One region of the Maricaulis maris genome, then DNA from elsewhere that is predicted to be linked to it. Evidence: predicted binding sites of a transcription regulator. Region 1 holds the regulator's gene; each other region holds the start of a gene.
What was found. The regulator LexA, encoded in region 1, represses DNA repair genes until DNA is damaged. The targets are predictions, from matches to a motif close to ATGTTCCNCTTGTGTTCC.

Region 1 (5,724 bases):
CGGCGCCTGACCGCAAACACCGCGAGCGAGCGTTGAACCGGCGGCAGGCACGCGCTAAATCGTGCGGGTTCGCTTTGTTCAACCCGGTGACAGGTATGCCGTCTTGCTCCGCCACAGACCCGCTTTGCCCGGCCCAAGGTGCCGGCGCGAGGGCTGTGCCGGATCCGGCGCGCGTTCGATACCCTTGGCCGCCAACCTTCGGCGGGTCGGTCCATCGATGGCGCAAAACATCCTGCCCCTGACCGGCGCATGACCTGGTGTCGTGCTTGATCTTACTCAGCGAAACGACTGACAATGCAAAACATTTCCCTCTGCCTGACCGCCTTTGCGCGCGGCGAATTTCCGGCTGATACGGCCATCGCCGGCGCTTTTGACGAGCTGATGTCCGGCGATGTCGCGGACGCCGCCATCGGCGGATTCCTGATCGGTCTCGCGGCGCTTGGCGAGCGCCCGAGCGATATCGCATCCGGCGCCCGGGCCCTGCGCAGCCGCATGACCCGGATCAACGCGCCCGAGGGTGCGATCGATACGTGCGGCACCGGCGGCGACGGCAAGGGCGCGTGGAATATCTCAACCACCGCCGCCATCATTGCCGCCGGCGCCGGCGCCATTGTCGCCAAGCACGGCAATCGGGCGGCATCGTCCGAATCCGGCTCGTCGGACGTGCTGGGCCAGCTCGGGGTCAAGCTCGACTGTGCACCGGCCCTGGTCGAGCGCTCGCTGAACGAGGCCCGGGTCGGCTTTCTCTACGCCCCCGCCCATCACGCAGCCGTTCGCCATGTCGGTTCGGCGCGCCAGGCGCTCAAGGTCCGCACCGTGTTCAACCTGCTCGGGCCGCTGTCCAATCCGGCTGGGGTGAAACGGCAATTGCTCGGCGTCTATGACAGGCGCTGGCTGGTCCCGATGGCGACTGCGCTGCGCGATCTCGGCTGCGAGCGCGCGCTGGTGATATGCGGTCAGGACGGCATGGACGAGCTGACCACCACAACCGGGTCCGACATCGCCGAGCTGCGCGATGGCGAGATCCGCGAATACAGTTTCCATCCCGAAGAGGCCGGCCTGCCTGTCGTTTCCGATGAGGCCCTGCAGGGCGGTACGCCGCAGGAAAATGCGGCGGCGATCCGGGCCCTGCTCGATGGCGAGACCGGCGCCTTCCGTGACATCGCGGTGCTCAATGCCGGCGGCGCCCTGATGCTCGCCGGTCTGGCCGAGACCATTGCGGCGGGGGCTGTCCTGGCGGCTGCCGCCATTGATGATGGCCGCGCCAGTGCCGCACTCGACCGCATGGTCGCCATTTCCAACGGGGAGGCCTGAGCCATGGCCGCAACACCGGATACGCTGGCCCGCATCGGCGCCTACAAGCGCGATCATATCGACGCCTGCAAGACCGCCCGCCCCTATGACGAGATCGCAGCGGCGGCGCGCGATGCGGCGCCGGTTCGCGGCTTCCAGGCCGCCCTCGCCAGTGCACCCGAGGGCCTCGGCCTGATCGCCGAGATCAAGAAGGCGAGCCCGTCAAAGGGCCTCATCCGCGCCGATTTCGACCCGCCTGCCCTGGCCCGCGCCTATGAGGCCGGCGGCGCGACCTGCCTGTCCGTGCTCACCGACGGGCCGAGCTTCCAGGGCGCTGACGCCTTCCTGACGGCGGCACGGGCCGCGGTCTCCCTGCCCGCCCTGCGCAAGGACTTCATGTATGACCGCTACCAGGTCGCGGAGGCCCGGATGCTGGGCGCCGACGCCATCCTGGTGATCATGGCGGCGATCGATGACGACACCGCCCGCGCCCTGATCGACGAAGCCGCCAAATGGTCACTCGATGTTCTGGTCGAGGTCCATGACGCACCGGAAATGGAGCGCGCGCTGGCCCTCGACGCCCCGCTTCTCGGCGTCAACAACCGCAATCTGCGGACCTTCCAGACCTCGCTGGACACATTCGATACCCTGGCCCCGATGGTGGCTTCCGACCGGCTGCTGGTCGCCGAGAGCGGGATTGCCAGCCATGCCGACGCCGTGCGTCTCAAGGCGGCGGGCGCACGGGCCCTGCTGGTCGGCGAAAGCCTGATGCGGCAGAGCGACGTGACAGCGGCCACGCGGGCGCTCCTCGGTCGCGCCGGAAGCGCTTGACGCCTCTTCGGAACACTTATAGAACATGACCTCCTATTCCTGATTTGTTCCCGCGGGTGTCAGCCTGAATCCGGGAATGCGAACAAGGGGGTCACCTTGCTGACGCGCAAACAGAACGAGCTTTTGCTCTTCATCCATGGTCGCATCAAGGAAACCGGGGTTTCGCCCTCGTTTGACGAGATGAAGGCCGCCCTGCAGCTGGCCTCCAAGTCGGGCGTTCACCGTCTCATCACCGCCCTGGAGGAGCGCGGCTTCATCCGCCGCCTCGCCCACCGGGCCCGCGCGCTGGAAGTTCTCAAACTGCCGGAGTCAGCGGCGGTCGCCGAAGCGCCATCCGTCCCCAAGGGCAATCTCGGCCCGAATGTCGTGCGCGGCAATTTCGCCAAGCCGGAACCGACCGACAGCGATGGCACCATTGATGTGCCGATGCTCGGCCGGATCGCTGCCGGCGTCCCCATCGCCGCCATCCAGCACGAGACCGACCGCTTCGCCTTCCCGGCCGGCATGGTCGGTGCGGGCGAGCATTTCGCGCTTGAGGTCAAGGGTGATTCGATGATCGAAGCCGGCATCATGGATGGCGACACGGTCCTCATCCAGCGCTGCCAGTCGGCCGAAAACGGCACCATTGTCGTCGCCCTCGTCGATGACGAGGAAGCCACGCTGAAGCGGCTGCGCAAGAAGGGCGGCTCGATTGCCCTCGAAGCCGCCAATCCGGACTACGAAACCCGCATCTTCGGACCGGATCGCGTCAAGGTTCAGGGCCGTCTGGTCGGACTGATCCGCAAGTATCACTAGCCGATCGACGGGCGATTGATTTGCCTCTGGCGCCGGCCGGGTGTGAGCCAATCGAGCTGACCGAGCGTGACGTGGCGTGTGGCAGTTCTGTCTGGCACGCGGGTCCGCCGAGCCATTCAATTCGCTGCAAGGGTGTCGCTGTCACCGCGCCCCGGCGTCGCGATGTCGTGCCAGGTTTTGATCCAGGTTTTGATCCAGGTTTTTGATACCGTGCGTCGGCCTTTCGATGCGGCGCTGGATCCTGTGATCCAGCGCGAGGGTCTGCAGCTCGTGTGATCGTCCCGGGCATTCGTCCCATGTCCTGCGGGTCGTCTCATGGCCCTGTCGTTCGTCTGATGGCCTGCAGGTCGTGTGATGCTCTGCGGTCGGTATGATGGTTTGCAGGTCGTCTGATGCGTGTTGTCCTCGATTGAGCCGGACCTTGGACGCCATGGCCTGTGCACCGCAGGTCTGGCTGCCGAGGACGGAGCCTGGCCCAGGTCGCACATCGGCGCGGCGGCTGGCGGCACCTGAATTGCCCTCACGCCTGTCAGAGCGGGCGCCAGGGTCGCTCCTGCCCTTCGGGGCGTGCACTGCGGATCGAGCGGATGTGTCCCTTCGATATCCGGATCAGCTGGCTTCCGGTCCGATCGAGACGATCCGGATCGAAGACCACGGCCTCGCAGCGCGCCTCGATCCAGCCGGGGATGTCGACATCGCTGACGATCAGGTCGGACCGCTGGCAGTCCGTTTGCCAGTCATCGAGCCTGGTCAGCCGGGTCAACCTCAGCCCGACCAGCGGCGTGCTGCAGCCCATGGCGTCGCAATTCGCAGACCAGCGTGTCGGCGCAGGTCCGCCCTCACCGCGCGCCTCCAGAAAGACCCGTGCCGCAAAGCGCGAGCGGCGGCGATCGCTGACAACCCAGCCCGAACCCGCTTCCATGGCCCCGCCGGTCTCGGAGTCCTGAATGGCGGATGTCTCGCGAGCCAGGATCAATCCGGTCTCGGAGATGAAAAGATTGGGTTGCGGCGCCAGGCTCCAGATGACCAGCGCCAGCCCCATGACAAGCGCCCCCGTCATCCGCGACGGTCCGCGCAGCAGCAAGAGCAGGACAAAGCCGGTCGAGAAGAGCGCCAGCACCGGTCCTGAGGCGGCGGCGACCAGGCGTTGCGCGCCCGGCCAGTCGGCCACCATGGCCGCCAGCTGCAGCATCCCGCTCAGCCCCGCCTCCATGATTGCGAAGGGCAGTCCGTCCAGACCGAGCGGAATGAGCACAAAGCCCAGCACACCGGCGGGCATCACGATCAGCGAGAAAATCGGCATGACCAGCAGATTGCCCGCCAGTCCGAAGCTGGCAATGCGGTGGAAGTGAAAGGCGGCAAAGCCCGCCGTCGCGGTTCCGGCGACCAGGCTGGTCGTCCCCAGCCCGCCGAGGAACAGTCGGACTTGTCCGACCAGGCCGCGCGCGCCCGATGTGTCGCGCCGGTCCTGCCAGACCCGGGCCGCGGCGATCAGCGCGGCGGCAGCCGAGAAGGACATCTGGAAGCCCGGCATGATGACCGCCTGGGGCTGCAAGGCGAGAACGGCGACAACGCCCAGAGCCAGCGTGTGCAGCGACAGCGCCCGCCGTCTCAGGATGACCGCTCCCAGCACGGTCACGGTCATGATGAAGGCGCGTTGGGTCGGGATCGCGCCACCGGAGATCACCAGATAGCCGAGTGCAAAGACCAGCGCGATCCAGGCCGCCGGCACGGCTGGATCCTGACGTCGGGCCCATACGGTCGCCGCTGACAGCGCCAGCCGGACAGCAAAGAACACACCGCCGGCCAGCAGCGCCATGTGCATGCCCGAAATCGCCAGGACATGACCCAGACCCGAGCGGCGCAGGATCTCGACATCGCCCGGATCGACATGGGCGCGGTCGCCGGTCAGCAGGGCAGCCGCAAGACCGCCCGGTCGAGGCGCCATGCGGTCGCGGATGTGCGCCGACAGGCCGGCCCGCAGGCGCGCGATGCGGCGCTCCACGCGGTCCTGGGCCAAGGCGGGCCCCGGTTCCGCCGGTGCGACCGCAAACCCGGTCGCGATAATGTCCTCGAAACCGGCATGAAAGGCGAAGTCATAGCCGCCCGGGACAGCCGCTGACCGCGGCGGCGCCAGCACCGCGCGGACCATGACCGCGTCACCGGGACCGATCGCGCCCGGATCACCCAGCACACGGACACGCTGACGGCCAGACGGGGCGATGGCGGACGGGGCCAGGGTGTCCGGATCATTCCTCAGCCGGATCAAGAGGCGCTGCCGCCCGGACCCGCTTCGATCGATCGCTTCCAGCCAGCCCTCGACCGCGACTGCCCGTCCGCTCTCAATGGCCGGCGACCGGCCATGATGGGCATGGGTGTGGGCCCCGGCCCGGAGCATGAAAACGGACGCGACCAACAGGATGATGGCGATCATGCCCGCGGTACGCTCCAGTCGTTTTCGGCCAGGAGGGGAAAAACGATTGGTTGCGGCGGCGGCTGTCCCAAGCGCAAAAAGCGCGAAAATCAGCCCGCCGGACGGCTCGAAGGGGAGTGAGAAATAGAGGCCGGTCCCGATAATTGCGCCCAGGGCCGCAACCACCGCCGGTCCGAAATCGGCAAGCGCATCAACCGATTTGGCTGATTTCGTCCCTCGATTTGCCACGCCATGCGGCAGGATTGCGTCAGGTTGAAGCATCAAGCAGCCTACGGTCTATCGCAAAAGCTGATATTCATGCTAACACGACTTCCCCGTCTCGCAGTGCAGCATGAATTCGCAATTGCAAAACAACGACAAGATGATTCGAA
Region 2 (5,724 bases), 650 kb from region 1:
CACTCCGTCTTGCCCTCACGGGCGATCCACCTCGCCCATCAAGGGCGAGGGCCTTCGGGGCCCTCTACGGCAATTCCCGCAGGAAGTTCTCGACCACCTTTTTCTCGCCGGCCTTGTCGAACTTCACCGTGTATTTCGACCCGTCGGCTTTCTTCACCGTGCCGTAGCCGAACTTGTCGTGGAAGACGCGGTCGCCGGCGCGCCAGGTTCCCTGTGTGTCGGAACCGCCGCTTTCGATCAGCGTGGCCTTGGCGTTGATGGTGGGCGGGGCGGACTTGCGGCCCGATTGCTGGTTGGCCTGATAGCGCTTCCAGCCGGGGCTGGAATAGCTCGAGGCCATGGCGTCGGGCTTCTGGCTGACGCTCTCAAAGCCTGGTCCGCCGTCATAATAGCCGGTCTCCGAGCGCGCCTCGACATGGTCGATCGGCATCTCGTCGATGAAGCGGGACGGGATGACGGTCTGCCAGCGGCCATAGATCATGCGATTGGCGGTGAAGGTGATGATGGCGCGTTCGCGGGCCCGGGTGATGCCGACATAGGCGAGGCGGCGTTCCTCCTCGAGCGAGCGCGTGCCGCCCTCGTCGAGCGAACGCTGCGACGGGAAGACGGTCTCTTCCCAGCCGGGCAGGAAGACGAGCGGGAATTCCAGACCCTTGGCGCCGTGCAGCGTCATCAGCGAGACTTCGTCCTCGTCCGGCTTGCGGTCGGCATCGGTCAAAAGGGCGACGTGTTCGAGATAGGCTTCCAGCGTGTCGTACTCGCCCATGGAGCGGACGAGCTCCTTGAGGTTCTCCAGCCGGCCGGCGGCCTGGGGGGTCTTGTCCTCGCGCCACATGGCGGTGTAGCCGCTTTCGTCGAGCACGATCTCGGCCAGCTCGTCGAGCCGGCTCTGCTCGGATTGTTCGCGCCAGCGCTCGATATCGCGCAGGAAAACCGAGAGCGCGGTGCGCGCCTTGCCGCGGATCTCGTCGGTGCCGAGCATGACCCGCGTTGCTTCCATCATCGGCACGGCCATGGCGCGGGCGGTCATGGCAATCTTCTGGACCGTGGTGTCACCAATGCCGCGCTTGGGTGTGTTGACGATGCGCTCGAAGGCGAGATCGTCCTCGGGCGAGCGGACCAGGCGCAGATAGGCATGGGCGTCGCGGACCTCGGCGCGCTCGAAGAAGCGCGGTCCGCCGATCACCTTGTAGGGCAGGCCCAGCATGATGAAGCGGTCTTCAAAGGCGCGCATCTGCCAGGCCGCGCGCACCAGCACGGCACTGTCGGAATAGGCGCGGCCACCGGAGACCCAGTTCTCGATCTCCTCGGCGACATAGCGGGCCTCGGCCTCGCCATCCCAGATGCCGCGGACCTGGACCTTCTCGCCATCGGCATCATCGGTCCACAGCGTCTTGCCGAGGCGCGAGCGATTGGCCGCGATCAAGCCCGAGGCGGCGCCCAGGATATGCGCGGTCGAGCGGTAATTGCGCTCCAGCCGGATCACCTCGGCGCCGGCGAAGTCCTTCTCGAAGCGCAGGATGTTGTCCACCTCGGCGCCGCGCCAGCCATAGATCGACTGGTCGTCATCGCCCACGCAGCAGATATTCCCGGTGCCCTGGGCCAGGAGGCGCAGCCAGAGATACTGGGCGACATTGGTGTCCTGGTACTCGTCGACGAGCAGGTAGCGGAACTTGTCGTGATAGAGTTTCAGGACATCCGGATTGTCCTTGAAGATGTGCAGCGTGTGGAGCAGAAGATCGCCGAAATCGGCGGCATTGAGCGTCTTCAGGCGGGCCTGGTAGATCTGATAGAGGTCCTGGCCACGCCCTTCGGCGAAGGCCCACTTGTCTCCCTCGCCAAGCTGGGCCGGCATCAGGCCGCGGTTTTTCCAGCCATCGATCAGGCTGGCGAGATGGCGCGGTGTCCAGCGCTTCTCATCGATATTCTCCGCCTGGATGATCTGCTTCATCAGGCGCAGCTGGTCGTCTGTGTCGAGAATGGTGAAGGAGGATTTCAGGTCCACAAGCTCGGCATGGCGGCGCAGGATCTGGGCCGAGACCGAGTGGAAGGTTCCCAGCCACGGCACGCCCTCGACCGCCTCGCCGATGATCTTGCCGACCCGTTCCTTCATCTCGCGCGCCGCCTTGTTGGTGAAGGTGACGGCAAGGATTTCCCACGGCCGGGCGCGACCGGTGGCGAGGATATGGGCGAGGCGGGTGGTCAGGACGCGGGTCTTGCCGGTGCCGGCGCCCGCCAGCACCAGGACCGGCCCGTCCATCGCTTCCACGGCCGCGCGCTGCTCGGCATTGAGCCCCTGAAGATAGGGCGTCGGCGGCGCGGGGCGCGCCATGTCGGAGATGGAAAGACCGGACATTGCAATCCAAAGCTAGTGCAAACTGATTCAGGTGCGCATACTGGACCGATTGGCGCCCGATCCCAAGGGAGGGATGTGTGATTGTTCGTTTTTTGTTCGCTTTGGGTTGGTGTTGAAACGCTGAGTGGTTGAATGGCCGGTCGGCCCCGGATCTGCGCCCGGCTTTCGCCGGGCTTCGTCCGGGGGGAATAAGCTGGGTTGATTGAAATCTCACACATCCATTTTTCCCGGACGCGCATAGCGCGATCCGGGACCGACGTTGGTTCAGTGAGCGGGCAGTCCATCCAAAAGGGTTTGCGTATGACGTCAGTGATACAAGTCAGTGTTACTCGAGACAGTATCTGCGCGGCGGAAGAGGCTGAGCTTTCACATTCCGAGTGTTTGACGCTCTCGCCGGTGCACTCCACCGAGGAGCTGCTTGTGAGTTTGGGGCGAGCCTTTGAACGACCAACCTACGGCATCTGGATAGTGATCGCCGGCCAGCGTGAGATTGGCATTCTGCTGGGGCAAGATGAGCCACTCTTCGGCGTGAACGGCGTTGAGTTGGGGGAACTGCCTCGTCGCCTGGATGGTGGCCTTCAAATTCATCTTCAGCTGAAGAGATACAGCCGATACGGCCTTGAGCAGGAATGTGCCCGTCTCGGCGCCGTGTCGGTGGAAAAGCTATGAGCTGTTTAGCAGCGGAGGTTTGGACAGGGGCGTGAGGGAGTGCGGCTTTCCCCCGCTCGCCGGCCCCGGATCTGCGCCCGGCTTTTGCCGGGCTTCGTCCGGGGGAAATGAGCTGGGTTGATTGAAATCACACACATCCATTTTTCCCGGACGCGCAAAGCGCGATCCGGGACCGACGTTGAGCTCACCATTCCAGAATAGGTTCAGTCTTCGAGGCGGGTGACCATCGGAATCTGTTCATCGAAGTCACCGCGGATCTCGAACCAGAGGTCTTTCCAACCGGGGTTCATCGCTTCGATCAGCGCGATCTTCCAGGCGCGTCGCCAGCGTTTGATGAGATATTCGCGGTGGGCAGCGGACTCGAAGCCGTCATGCCATTCGAACCAGCCGAGTTGCTTGATGCCGTATCGCTTGGTGTGGCCGGCGATCGCTCCTGTCCGGTGCTGCCAGGTCCGCCAGACCAGGTCTTTCGTGCGGCCGACATAGAGGGCGCCGTGCGGGCGGCTGAAGAGGATGTAGACAGCTTCTGGTGCCAGCATTGTCATGCAATTTATAATTGCATATAACTTCAGTAATCGCAATGAGGGCGTGTTCTGATCGTCCCGTCGGCCCCGGATCTGCACCCGGCTTTCGCCGGGCTTCGTCCGGGGGAAATGAGCTGGGTTGATTGAATTCACACACATCCATTTTTCCCGGACGCGCGCAGCGCGATCCGGGACCGACGTTGAGCTCACCATTCCAGAACGAATTCAGTCTTCGAGGCAGGTCACGATCGGAACCTGCTCATCAAAATCACCGCGGATCTCGAACCAGAGGTCTTTCCAACCGGGGTTCATCGCTTCGATCAGCGCGATCTTCCAGGCGCGTCGCCAGCGCTTGATGAGATACTCGCGGTGGGCAGCGGACTCGAAGCCGTCATGCCATTCGAACCAGCCGAGTTGCTTGATGCCGTATCGCTTGGTGTGGCCGGCGATCGCACCGGTTCGGTGTTGCCAGGTCCGCCAGACCAGGTCTTTCGTGCGTCCGACATAAAGCGCGCCTTTCGGGCGGCTGAAGAGAATGTAGACGGCTTCGGGTGCGAGCATTGTCATGCAATTTATAATTGCATATCACTTCAGATATCGCAATGAGGGCGTGTTCTGATCGTCCCGTCGGCCCCGGATCTGCACCCGGCTTTCGCCGGGCTTCGTCCGGGGGAAATAAGCTGGGTTGGTTGTAATCTCACACACCCATTTTTCCCGGACGCGCATAGCGCGATCCGGGACCGACTTTGGGCTTAACAATCCCGAACGACTTCAGTCTTCGAGGCGCGCGACGATCGGGACCTGTTCGTCGAAATCGCCGCACCATCCGGCTTCACCCGAACAGCGCATCCACATTGGCCTGGGCGGCTTCGTCGTCGAGTTCGTCGGCGGCGTCGCTATGGCCATTGATTGTGCCGGAGGCGGCGGCGATGAGCGGCTTGATCTCTTCGCTCGCGAGTTCCGCGATCCGGGCGCAGGCTTCGGGGTTGGTGGTTTCGCGCAGGACTTCCTGCGCCCGCTGGACCTCACCGTCGATCTGCAGGATCAGGGTTTCCAGATGCGCCCGCACGGCATTCGGCGCAGCGCGATAGGCAAGGATGGCGAGGTCCTTGTCCTTGAAGCTGGAGTTGGCGAAGTGGCTGGGATAGTCGGCGGGCGCCCACTCCAGCACGTCTTCGGCGCAGTCGGGCATGTCCGGCAACATTTCCATCAGCATCACCACCTCGTTGAAGTGGTTGAGATAGTCGGTCGCCAGCCCGGTATTGGGATTGATATTGGCCGCAAGCAAAGCCTCCGCCGTCAGCGGAGACTCGCCGATCACGGGGCGATCGGAGGCCAAATTGTCAAAGTCACCCAGTCCCATGACGCCACTTTACCCCGAACATTCTTTCCAGAGGGCTAACCCCGCGCCCGCCACAGCCACAGCGCTCCCCTCAGCGGTGCTCTTCCTCGCTGATCTCGGCCAGCCGACGGGCATAGGCTGCCTGCGCGTCGGCCTTGGTGATGACACCGGTTATCGCCTGGGCGTCCGAGCGTTCGCGAACGATGGCGCTGTCGATCTGCTCGGCATCGAGGACAGCGAATGCCCGGCCGAGTGTGTCGTCCTCATAGACGCAGGTGCCGTCCGGCATGGTCGATTTGCCCCAGTCACCCAGCGGTTCCATGACGTCGCGGACGCGCACCATCTGCAGCACCAGGCGGCTGGCGCCGCCGGCAATGTCATAGCCGCGGCGGCGCATTTGCAACTGGAACAGCGAGCCGCCCAGGGTCGACTGCGACAGCACGGTGGCCAGCGAGACGGCGACCAGAACGGCGACCGAGGCTTCGTAGCTGGTGGTCAGCTCGAACACGATCAGCGTTGTCGAGAGCGGTGCGCCGAGGACGGCCCCGGCGACCGCGCCCATGCCGATGACGGCGAAGAAGCCGGGGCCGGCCGTCTGGTCACCGGCGAGGACGGCGAGCCCGATCCCGAAGGCCGAGCCCAGCATGGCGCCGAGATAGAGCGAGGGCGAGAAGACGCCGCCGGCAAAGCGGCAGGCCAGCGAGATCACGGTTGCGAGTGTCTTCAGCGCGATCAGCAGGATCAGCAGGCCGAAGGTGTATTCGGTCGCCAGCGCGTTCGAGGTTGCCTCATAGCCGACGCCGAGAATCTCCGGTGCCATCAGCGCGATCAGT
Region 3 (5,724 bases), 230 kb from region 1:
GGCGGTTCATATCGCGCGACACGCGGCCGAGCGCGGCGACCGGCCGGCGCTGCAGTATTTCGATCGCCTGATCGATTTCTCGACCTATGACCGGCTCGCCAGTCAGCTTGCCAACACGTTGACTGCGCTTGGGGTTTCGCGTGGCGACGTGGTCGGCCTTCATATGCCGAATATCCCGCAATATCCGATCGCGCTGGCGGCCATCAGCCGCCTGGGTGCGATCGGAACCGGCCTCTCGCCGCTGCTGTCGCCGCCCGAGCTGGCCGACCAGATCGCCGATAGCGGCGCCCGCACCGTGATTGCCCTCGGCGATCTTCTGCCCGCCTATGCCGCCCTTGGGCCGGCGCTTGGGGACAGCCTCGACACGATTGTCGCAACCGGCGCCGCCGAGCTGCTCGGTCTGCCGCCGGCCGAGCTCGCGGCCTTGGACAGTATTCCGGTTCAGCGCTGGCAGGATGTCATGGACGGGCAGGCGGAGACCTGCGCCCAGGCCGAGGTCGGGCCGGATGATGTCTTCATGATCCAGTATACCGGAGGCACGACGGGCAAGCCCAAGGGGGCCGAGCTGACCGTTCGCAATCTGATGCATAATGTGGCGCAATACACGGCTGCCGATCCGATCGAGATCGGCCGCGAGGTGACCACCAGCGCCTTTCCCTTCTTCCACGTGGCCGGCCTGTCGCAATGCTTGTTCGGGGCCGAGGCCGGGGGCTGTCTGGCCGTGGTGACGGACCCGCGCAACACGGCCCAGATCTGTGCCCTGATGACCGCGATGCCACCAACCCGGATCGCGGCGGTTCCAGCGCTTTATGACATGCTTCTGGCCGATCCGGCCTTTGCAGCCTGCGATTTTTCAGGCCTCAAGACGGCCGTGACCGGTGCCGCGCCGATCACGACCGCAACCAGCGACGCGCTGGACGCGACGATCGGCGCGGGCAAGCTGGTCGATGTGTTTGGCATGACCGAGACCAGCCCGTGCTACCTCTTCCATCCGCGACAGGCCCGCCGCCCGGGAGCGGTGGGAATCCCGGTACCCGGCGCCGATGTCCGCATTGTCGATGTCGAGACCGGGACGCAGACCCTGCCCGCCGGCGAGCCGGGAGAGATTATCTGCGCCGGTCCGCAGGTGATGAAGGGCTATCTCGGCCTGCCCGAAGAGACGGCCCACGCCTTGCGCCGCATCGACGGCGAGCGCTGGATGTTCTCCGGTGATGTCGGTTACATGGACGAGGACGGCTATGTCTTCCTGTGCGACCGGGCCAAGGACATGCTCGTGGTCGGCGGCTACAAGGTGTTCTCGGTCGAGGTCGAGGACAAGCTGGCCGCCCTCGATTCGATTGCCGCGAGTGCCGTAGTCGGCGCGCCGGATACGGCCCGTCCGGGCAATGATGTGGTCCATCTCTTTGTGCAGCCGGCCGAGCCGGACGCCGATCCCGAGGTCATGAAGCGGGACATTCTCGCCTTCTGCCGGGCCAATATGGCGCCTTACAAGGTGCCGCGGGACATTCACCTGATCGCGGCAATCCCGCTCACGCCGGTCGGCAAGATCGACAAGAAACTGTTGCGGGCCAGGCTGACCGGGCAGAGCTGACGGCGCGCGAGGCCTTACAGGTTCTGCGCGTTGAGCAGGGCCCGGTATTCGCGAACCTTGGCGACATAGCGAACCGGTTCGTGACCGCGGGCATAGCCGTAGCGCAGCGTGGTATAATATTGCGGGTCCGACAGCAGGGGCAGGGTTTCCGCGAGATCGTCCCAGCTGTCCTTGTTGCGGCCGAGACGTTCGGCCAGACGGCGGGCGTTATACATGTGGCCCATGCCGACATTATAGGCAGCGAGGGCGAACCAGAGCCGGTCGTCGCCGGTGACGCTGGCCGGGACCCGTTCGTAGAGCTCGTCCAGATAGGCGGCGCCGCCATGAATGCTCTGGTGCGGGTCGGTTCGATCCTCGATGCCAACCCGCTCGGCGGTGGACAGGGTCAGCATCATCAGGCCGCGCACGCCTGTGGCGCTGACGGCATCGGGATCCCAGTGGGATTCCTGGTAGGCCTGCGCCGCCAGCAATTCCCACTCGAAGGGCAGGTCCTCGGCCACGCGCTCGAACACGGGGCGGTATTGCGGCAGGCGGTCGTCGACACGGCGGACGAAGCGGGCGATGTCGACATAGTCATAATCCCCGAACTGCCCGAACCAGGTCTCATCCAGTGTTTCCAGCAAGCCGCTGGTGTGGGCCTCTGCAAACCAGGCCGTCAGGGCTGTGCCCAGACCGTCGACACGTGCATCATAGGGCCAGGCGAGCGATTGCTCGTCGGTCAGGTCCTGGGCGACCACCAGCTCGGGATGCCGGCGCCGGGCAAAGTCGGCGAGATGGGAGTCGGACACCGTGCAATCGGCACGGCCCTCATCGACCATGTCGAGCAGGGGCATCGCCGAGCCGCCCGGGCGTGCGCGCCAGGTCAGTCCCGGGATGTCGGCCTGCAGGCCGCGCAGGGTCTCCTCGTAACTGGACCCTTCAAGTACAACGATGTCGATTCCGGCCAGGCCGGCGCGCCGTGTCGGTCGGACGCCGTCGCGGCGGCAGATGAGTTGTTCCGTCACGGATTTGTAGACGGGGGCGAAGTCGAGATCGGCCGAGCGCTCGCTGGTCTGGGTCAGCCCGGCTGCGGCGATGTGGCCGTCGCCGGCGGCGAGGGCGTCCAGCAGGTCGGGAATGGAGCGGACCGGCTCGAAGCGGGCCGTGACGCCGAGGCTGTCGGCAAAGGCCCGGGCCAGATCGACTTCATAGCCGGTCGGCCCGTCTTCGCCGGCCTGGTAGCTGGTCGGACCCTCCAGGGTCAGCACGACCAGCTCGCCGCGCTCGCGGATCAGCGCCAGTGTATCGGGTTGGCTTGGGCCTTCGGGTGGTCCACCGCAGCTGGCGAGAACAGTCAGACCGAGGGAGAGGGCAAGGGCCGGTTTGAGTCGGCGGCCGATTCGGCGAAGCAAATCTGTCATCTACCCAAGTTAGGGGCTGTGTCTGTGGAATTCAAATTGGCAATTATGACTCGTGATCGGTTTTTGTTCCGTTTTGTTAACCATAAATGTTCCGCTTGTGTTCCCGGAACAAAATTGGTACATCAGCATCTGGTTGCCCGCACCTGAGGGGCATGAAATAAGGGATGAAGGCTATGAGCAAGGGCGCGATTCGACTCGTGAAGAATGAAAAGAACAGCGACAAGGAAAAGGCGATCGAGGCGGCACTGAGCCAGATCGACAAGGCCTTCGGCAAGGGTTCGGTCATGAAGCTGGGCCAGAAGCCGGCCATGGAGATCGAAACGATTTCCACGGGCTCGCTCGGCCTCGACATCGCGCTGGGCATTGGCGGGCTTCCCAAGGGCCGGATCATCGAGATCTACGGTCCGGAGAGCTCGGGCAAGACCACACTGGCCCTGCACACGGTCGCCGAAGCCCAGAAGACCGGCGGCGTGGCCGCTTTCGTCGACGCCGAGCACGCGCTCGACCCGATCTATGCCGGCAAGCTGGGCGTGGATGTCGGCGAGCTTCTGGTGTCGCAGCCGGATACCGGTGAGCAGGCTCTTGAGATCGCTGACACGCTGGTCCGTTCCGGGGCCGTGGACATCCTGGTCATCGACTCGGTCGCGGCCCTGACGCCGCGCGCCGAGCTGGAAGGCGAGATGGGCGACAGCCTGCCGGGCCTGCAGGCTCGCCTGATGAGCCAGGCGCTGCGCAAGCTGACCGGTTCGATCTCCAAGTCGAAATGCCTGGTCATCTTCATCAACCAGATCCGCATGAAAATCGGCGTGATGTTCGGCTCTCCCGAGACCACGACCGGCGGCAATGCGCTGAAATTCTACTCCTCGGTCCGTCTCGATATCCGCCGGATCGGTTCTATCAAGAATCGCGATGAGGTGATCGGCAACCAGACCCGCGTCAAGGTGGTGAAGAACAAGGTGGCTCCGCCCTTCCGCGAGGTCGAGTTCGACATCCTCTATGGCGAGGGGATTTCCAAGATGGGCGAGCTGATTGATCTCGGGGTCAAGGGCGAGGTGATCGAGAAGTCCGGGTCCTGGTACTCCTATAACTCGGAGCGGATCGGGCAAGGCCGCGAGAATGCGCGCCAGTTCATGCTGGATAATCCCGATATCGCTGGCGAAATCGAAGCCAAGGTGCGCGCCAATGCGGGCCTGATTGCCGACAAGATCCTGACCGGTCCGGATGCCGTGGAAGACGACGCGGCCGCCGGCTGAGTTGGGCGCGGCTGTTGCGGGGACTCTGGCAGGCGGTCGGCTTGATCGCCCGGGTCGGAGCGCCTCGCAGCACCTCTCCGGCCTGCTGTGGCCTGCCGTCAACATCGCCAACCCGCTGCGGCTACCGCCGGGACCCTCCAGCCGGCGGCGGGCCTGTCCAGAACGGCCTTGCCGGGTGGTCAGAAGCGAGTCGGTGCCGGGGCACGCGGCCTCAACGCCACGGTGAGGCGACAATCGCAGCTTGATTATGAACGGGTGCTTGGCTAGGCCGGGCACCCGTTTCTATATGTCACTCAACAGAAACCGGTTTGTGTCCGCAGATCCTGCGGAGACGCGACACTCCAGCCGACGGGATCGGACATCATGGCCAGCCTGCGCGACATCCGTGCGACTTTCCTCGACTATTTCGCCAGACACGACCACGAGGTGGTGCAATCGGCGCCGCTGGTGCCGCAGGACGATCCGACCCTGCTGTTCGTGAACGCCGGCATGGTCCCGTTCAAGAACGCCTTCACCGGTCAGGAAAAGCGAGCCCTGCCGCGCGCGACCTCGTCGCAGAAATGTGTGCGTGCCGGTGGCAAGCACAATGACCTCGACAATGTCGGCTACACGGCCCGCCACCACACTTTTTTCGAGATGCTGGGCAATTTCTCCTTCGGCGACTACTTCAAGGAAGAGGCGATCGCCCACGCCTGGCAGCTGGTCACCCGCGAATTCGAACTGCCCGCCGACAAGCTCCTGGTCACGGTCTATTCCGAGGACGAGGAAGCGCGCGCCCTGTGGCGCAAGATTGCCGGTCTTTCCGATGACCGCATCATCGGCATCTCCACCTCGGACAATTTCTGGTCAATGGGCGATACCGGCCCCTGCGGTCCGTGTTCGGAAATCTTCTTCGATCACGGCCCGTCGATCCCGGGCGGACCGCCCGGTTCGCCGGACGAGGATGGCGATCGTTTCATCGAGATCTGGAACCTCGTCTTCATGCAGTTCGAGCAGCTCGGCCCGGACGAGCGCATCAACCTGCCCAAGCCGTCGATCGATACCGGCATGGGGCTGGAGCGCATCTCCGCCATCCTGCAGGGCAAGCACAACAACTACGAGACCGACCTGTTCCGCAATCTGATCGCGGCGGGTGAGGCGGTGCTCGGTGTGAAGGCCGAGGGGGCGGCGCTGGCCAGCCACCGGGTGATCGCCGACCACCTCCGTTCGACCTGTTTCCTGATGGCCGATGGGGTCAGCCCCTCCAATGAGGGCCGCGGCTATGTGCTGCGCCGGATCATGCGGCGGGCCATGCGCCATGCCCATATCCTCGGTGCCCATGAGCCGGTGATGTGGAAGCTGGTCTCGGCCCTGCAGGCCGAGATGGGCGAGGCCTATCCCGAGCTCGGCCGTGCCCAGGCCCTGCTGGAGGATTCGCTGAAGGTCGAGGAGGAGCGCTTCCAGCGTACGCTCGGCCGCGGTCTGACCCTGCTTGAAGAGG

Region 2: AAA969_RS10315 (ATP-dependent helicase) is a predicted target of LexA. The motif match lies at 2,438-2,455, and genes of this name have one in related genera.
Region 3: recA (recombinase RecA) is a predicted target of LexA. The motif match lies at 3,078-3,095, and genes of this name have one in related genera.

What each region holds. Positions count from the first base shown of each region.
Region 1 is NZ_AP027270.1:1,515,964-1,521,687, forward strand. Features, by position in the region: gene trpD (anthranilate phosphoribosyltransferase) at 295-1,314, shown strand; gene trpC (indole-3-glycerol phosphate synthase TrpC) at 1,318-2,124, shown strand; gene lexA (transcriptional repressor LexA) at 2,221-2,919, shown strand; gene AAA969_RS07125 (ComEC/Rec2 family competence protein) at 3,449-5,614, opposite strand; gene gltX (glutamate--tRNA ligase) at 5,685-5,724, shown strand, end outside.
Region 2 is NZ_AP027270.1:2,162,259-2,167,982, reverse strand. Features, by position in the region: gene AAA969_RS10315 (ATP-dependent helicase) at 65-2,356, opposite strand; gene AAA969_RS10310 (hypothetical protein) at 2,657-3,025, shown strand; gene AAA969_RS10305 (GIY-YIG nuclease family protein) at 3,229-3,708, opposite strand; gene AAA969_RS10300 (GIY-YIG nuclease family protein) at 3,775-4,116, opposite strand; gene AAA969_RS10295 (hypothetical protein) at 4,382-4,867, opposite strand; gene AAA969_RS10290 (chloride channel protein) at 4,983-5,724, opposite strand, start outside.
Region 3 is NZ_AP027270.1:1,750,390-1,756,113, reverse strand. Features, by position in the region: gene AAA969_RS08180 (class I adenylate-forming enzyme family protein) at 1-1,591, shown strand, start outside; gene mltF (membrane-bound lytic murein transglycosylase MltF) at 1,606-2,991, opposite strand; gene recA (recombinase RecA) at 3,165-4,244, shown strand; gene alaS (alanine--tRNA ligase) at 4,608-5,724, shown strand, end outside.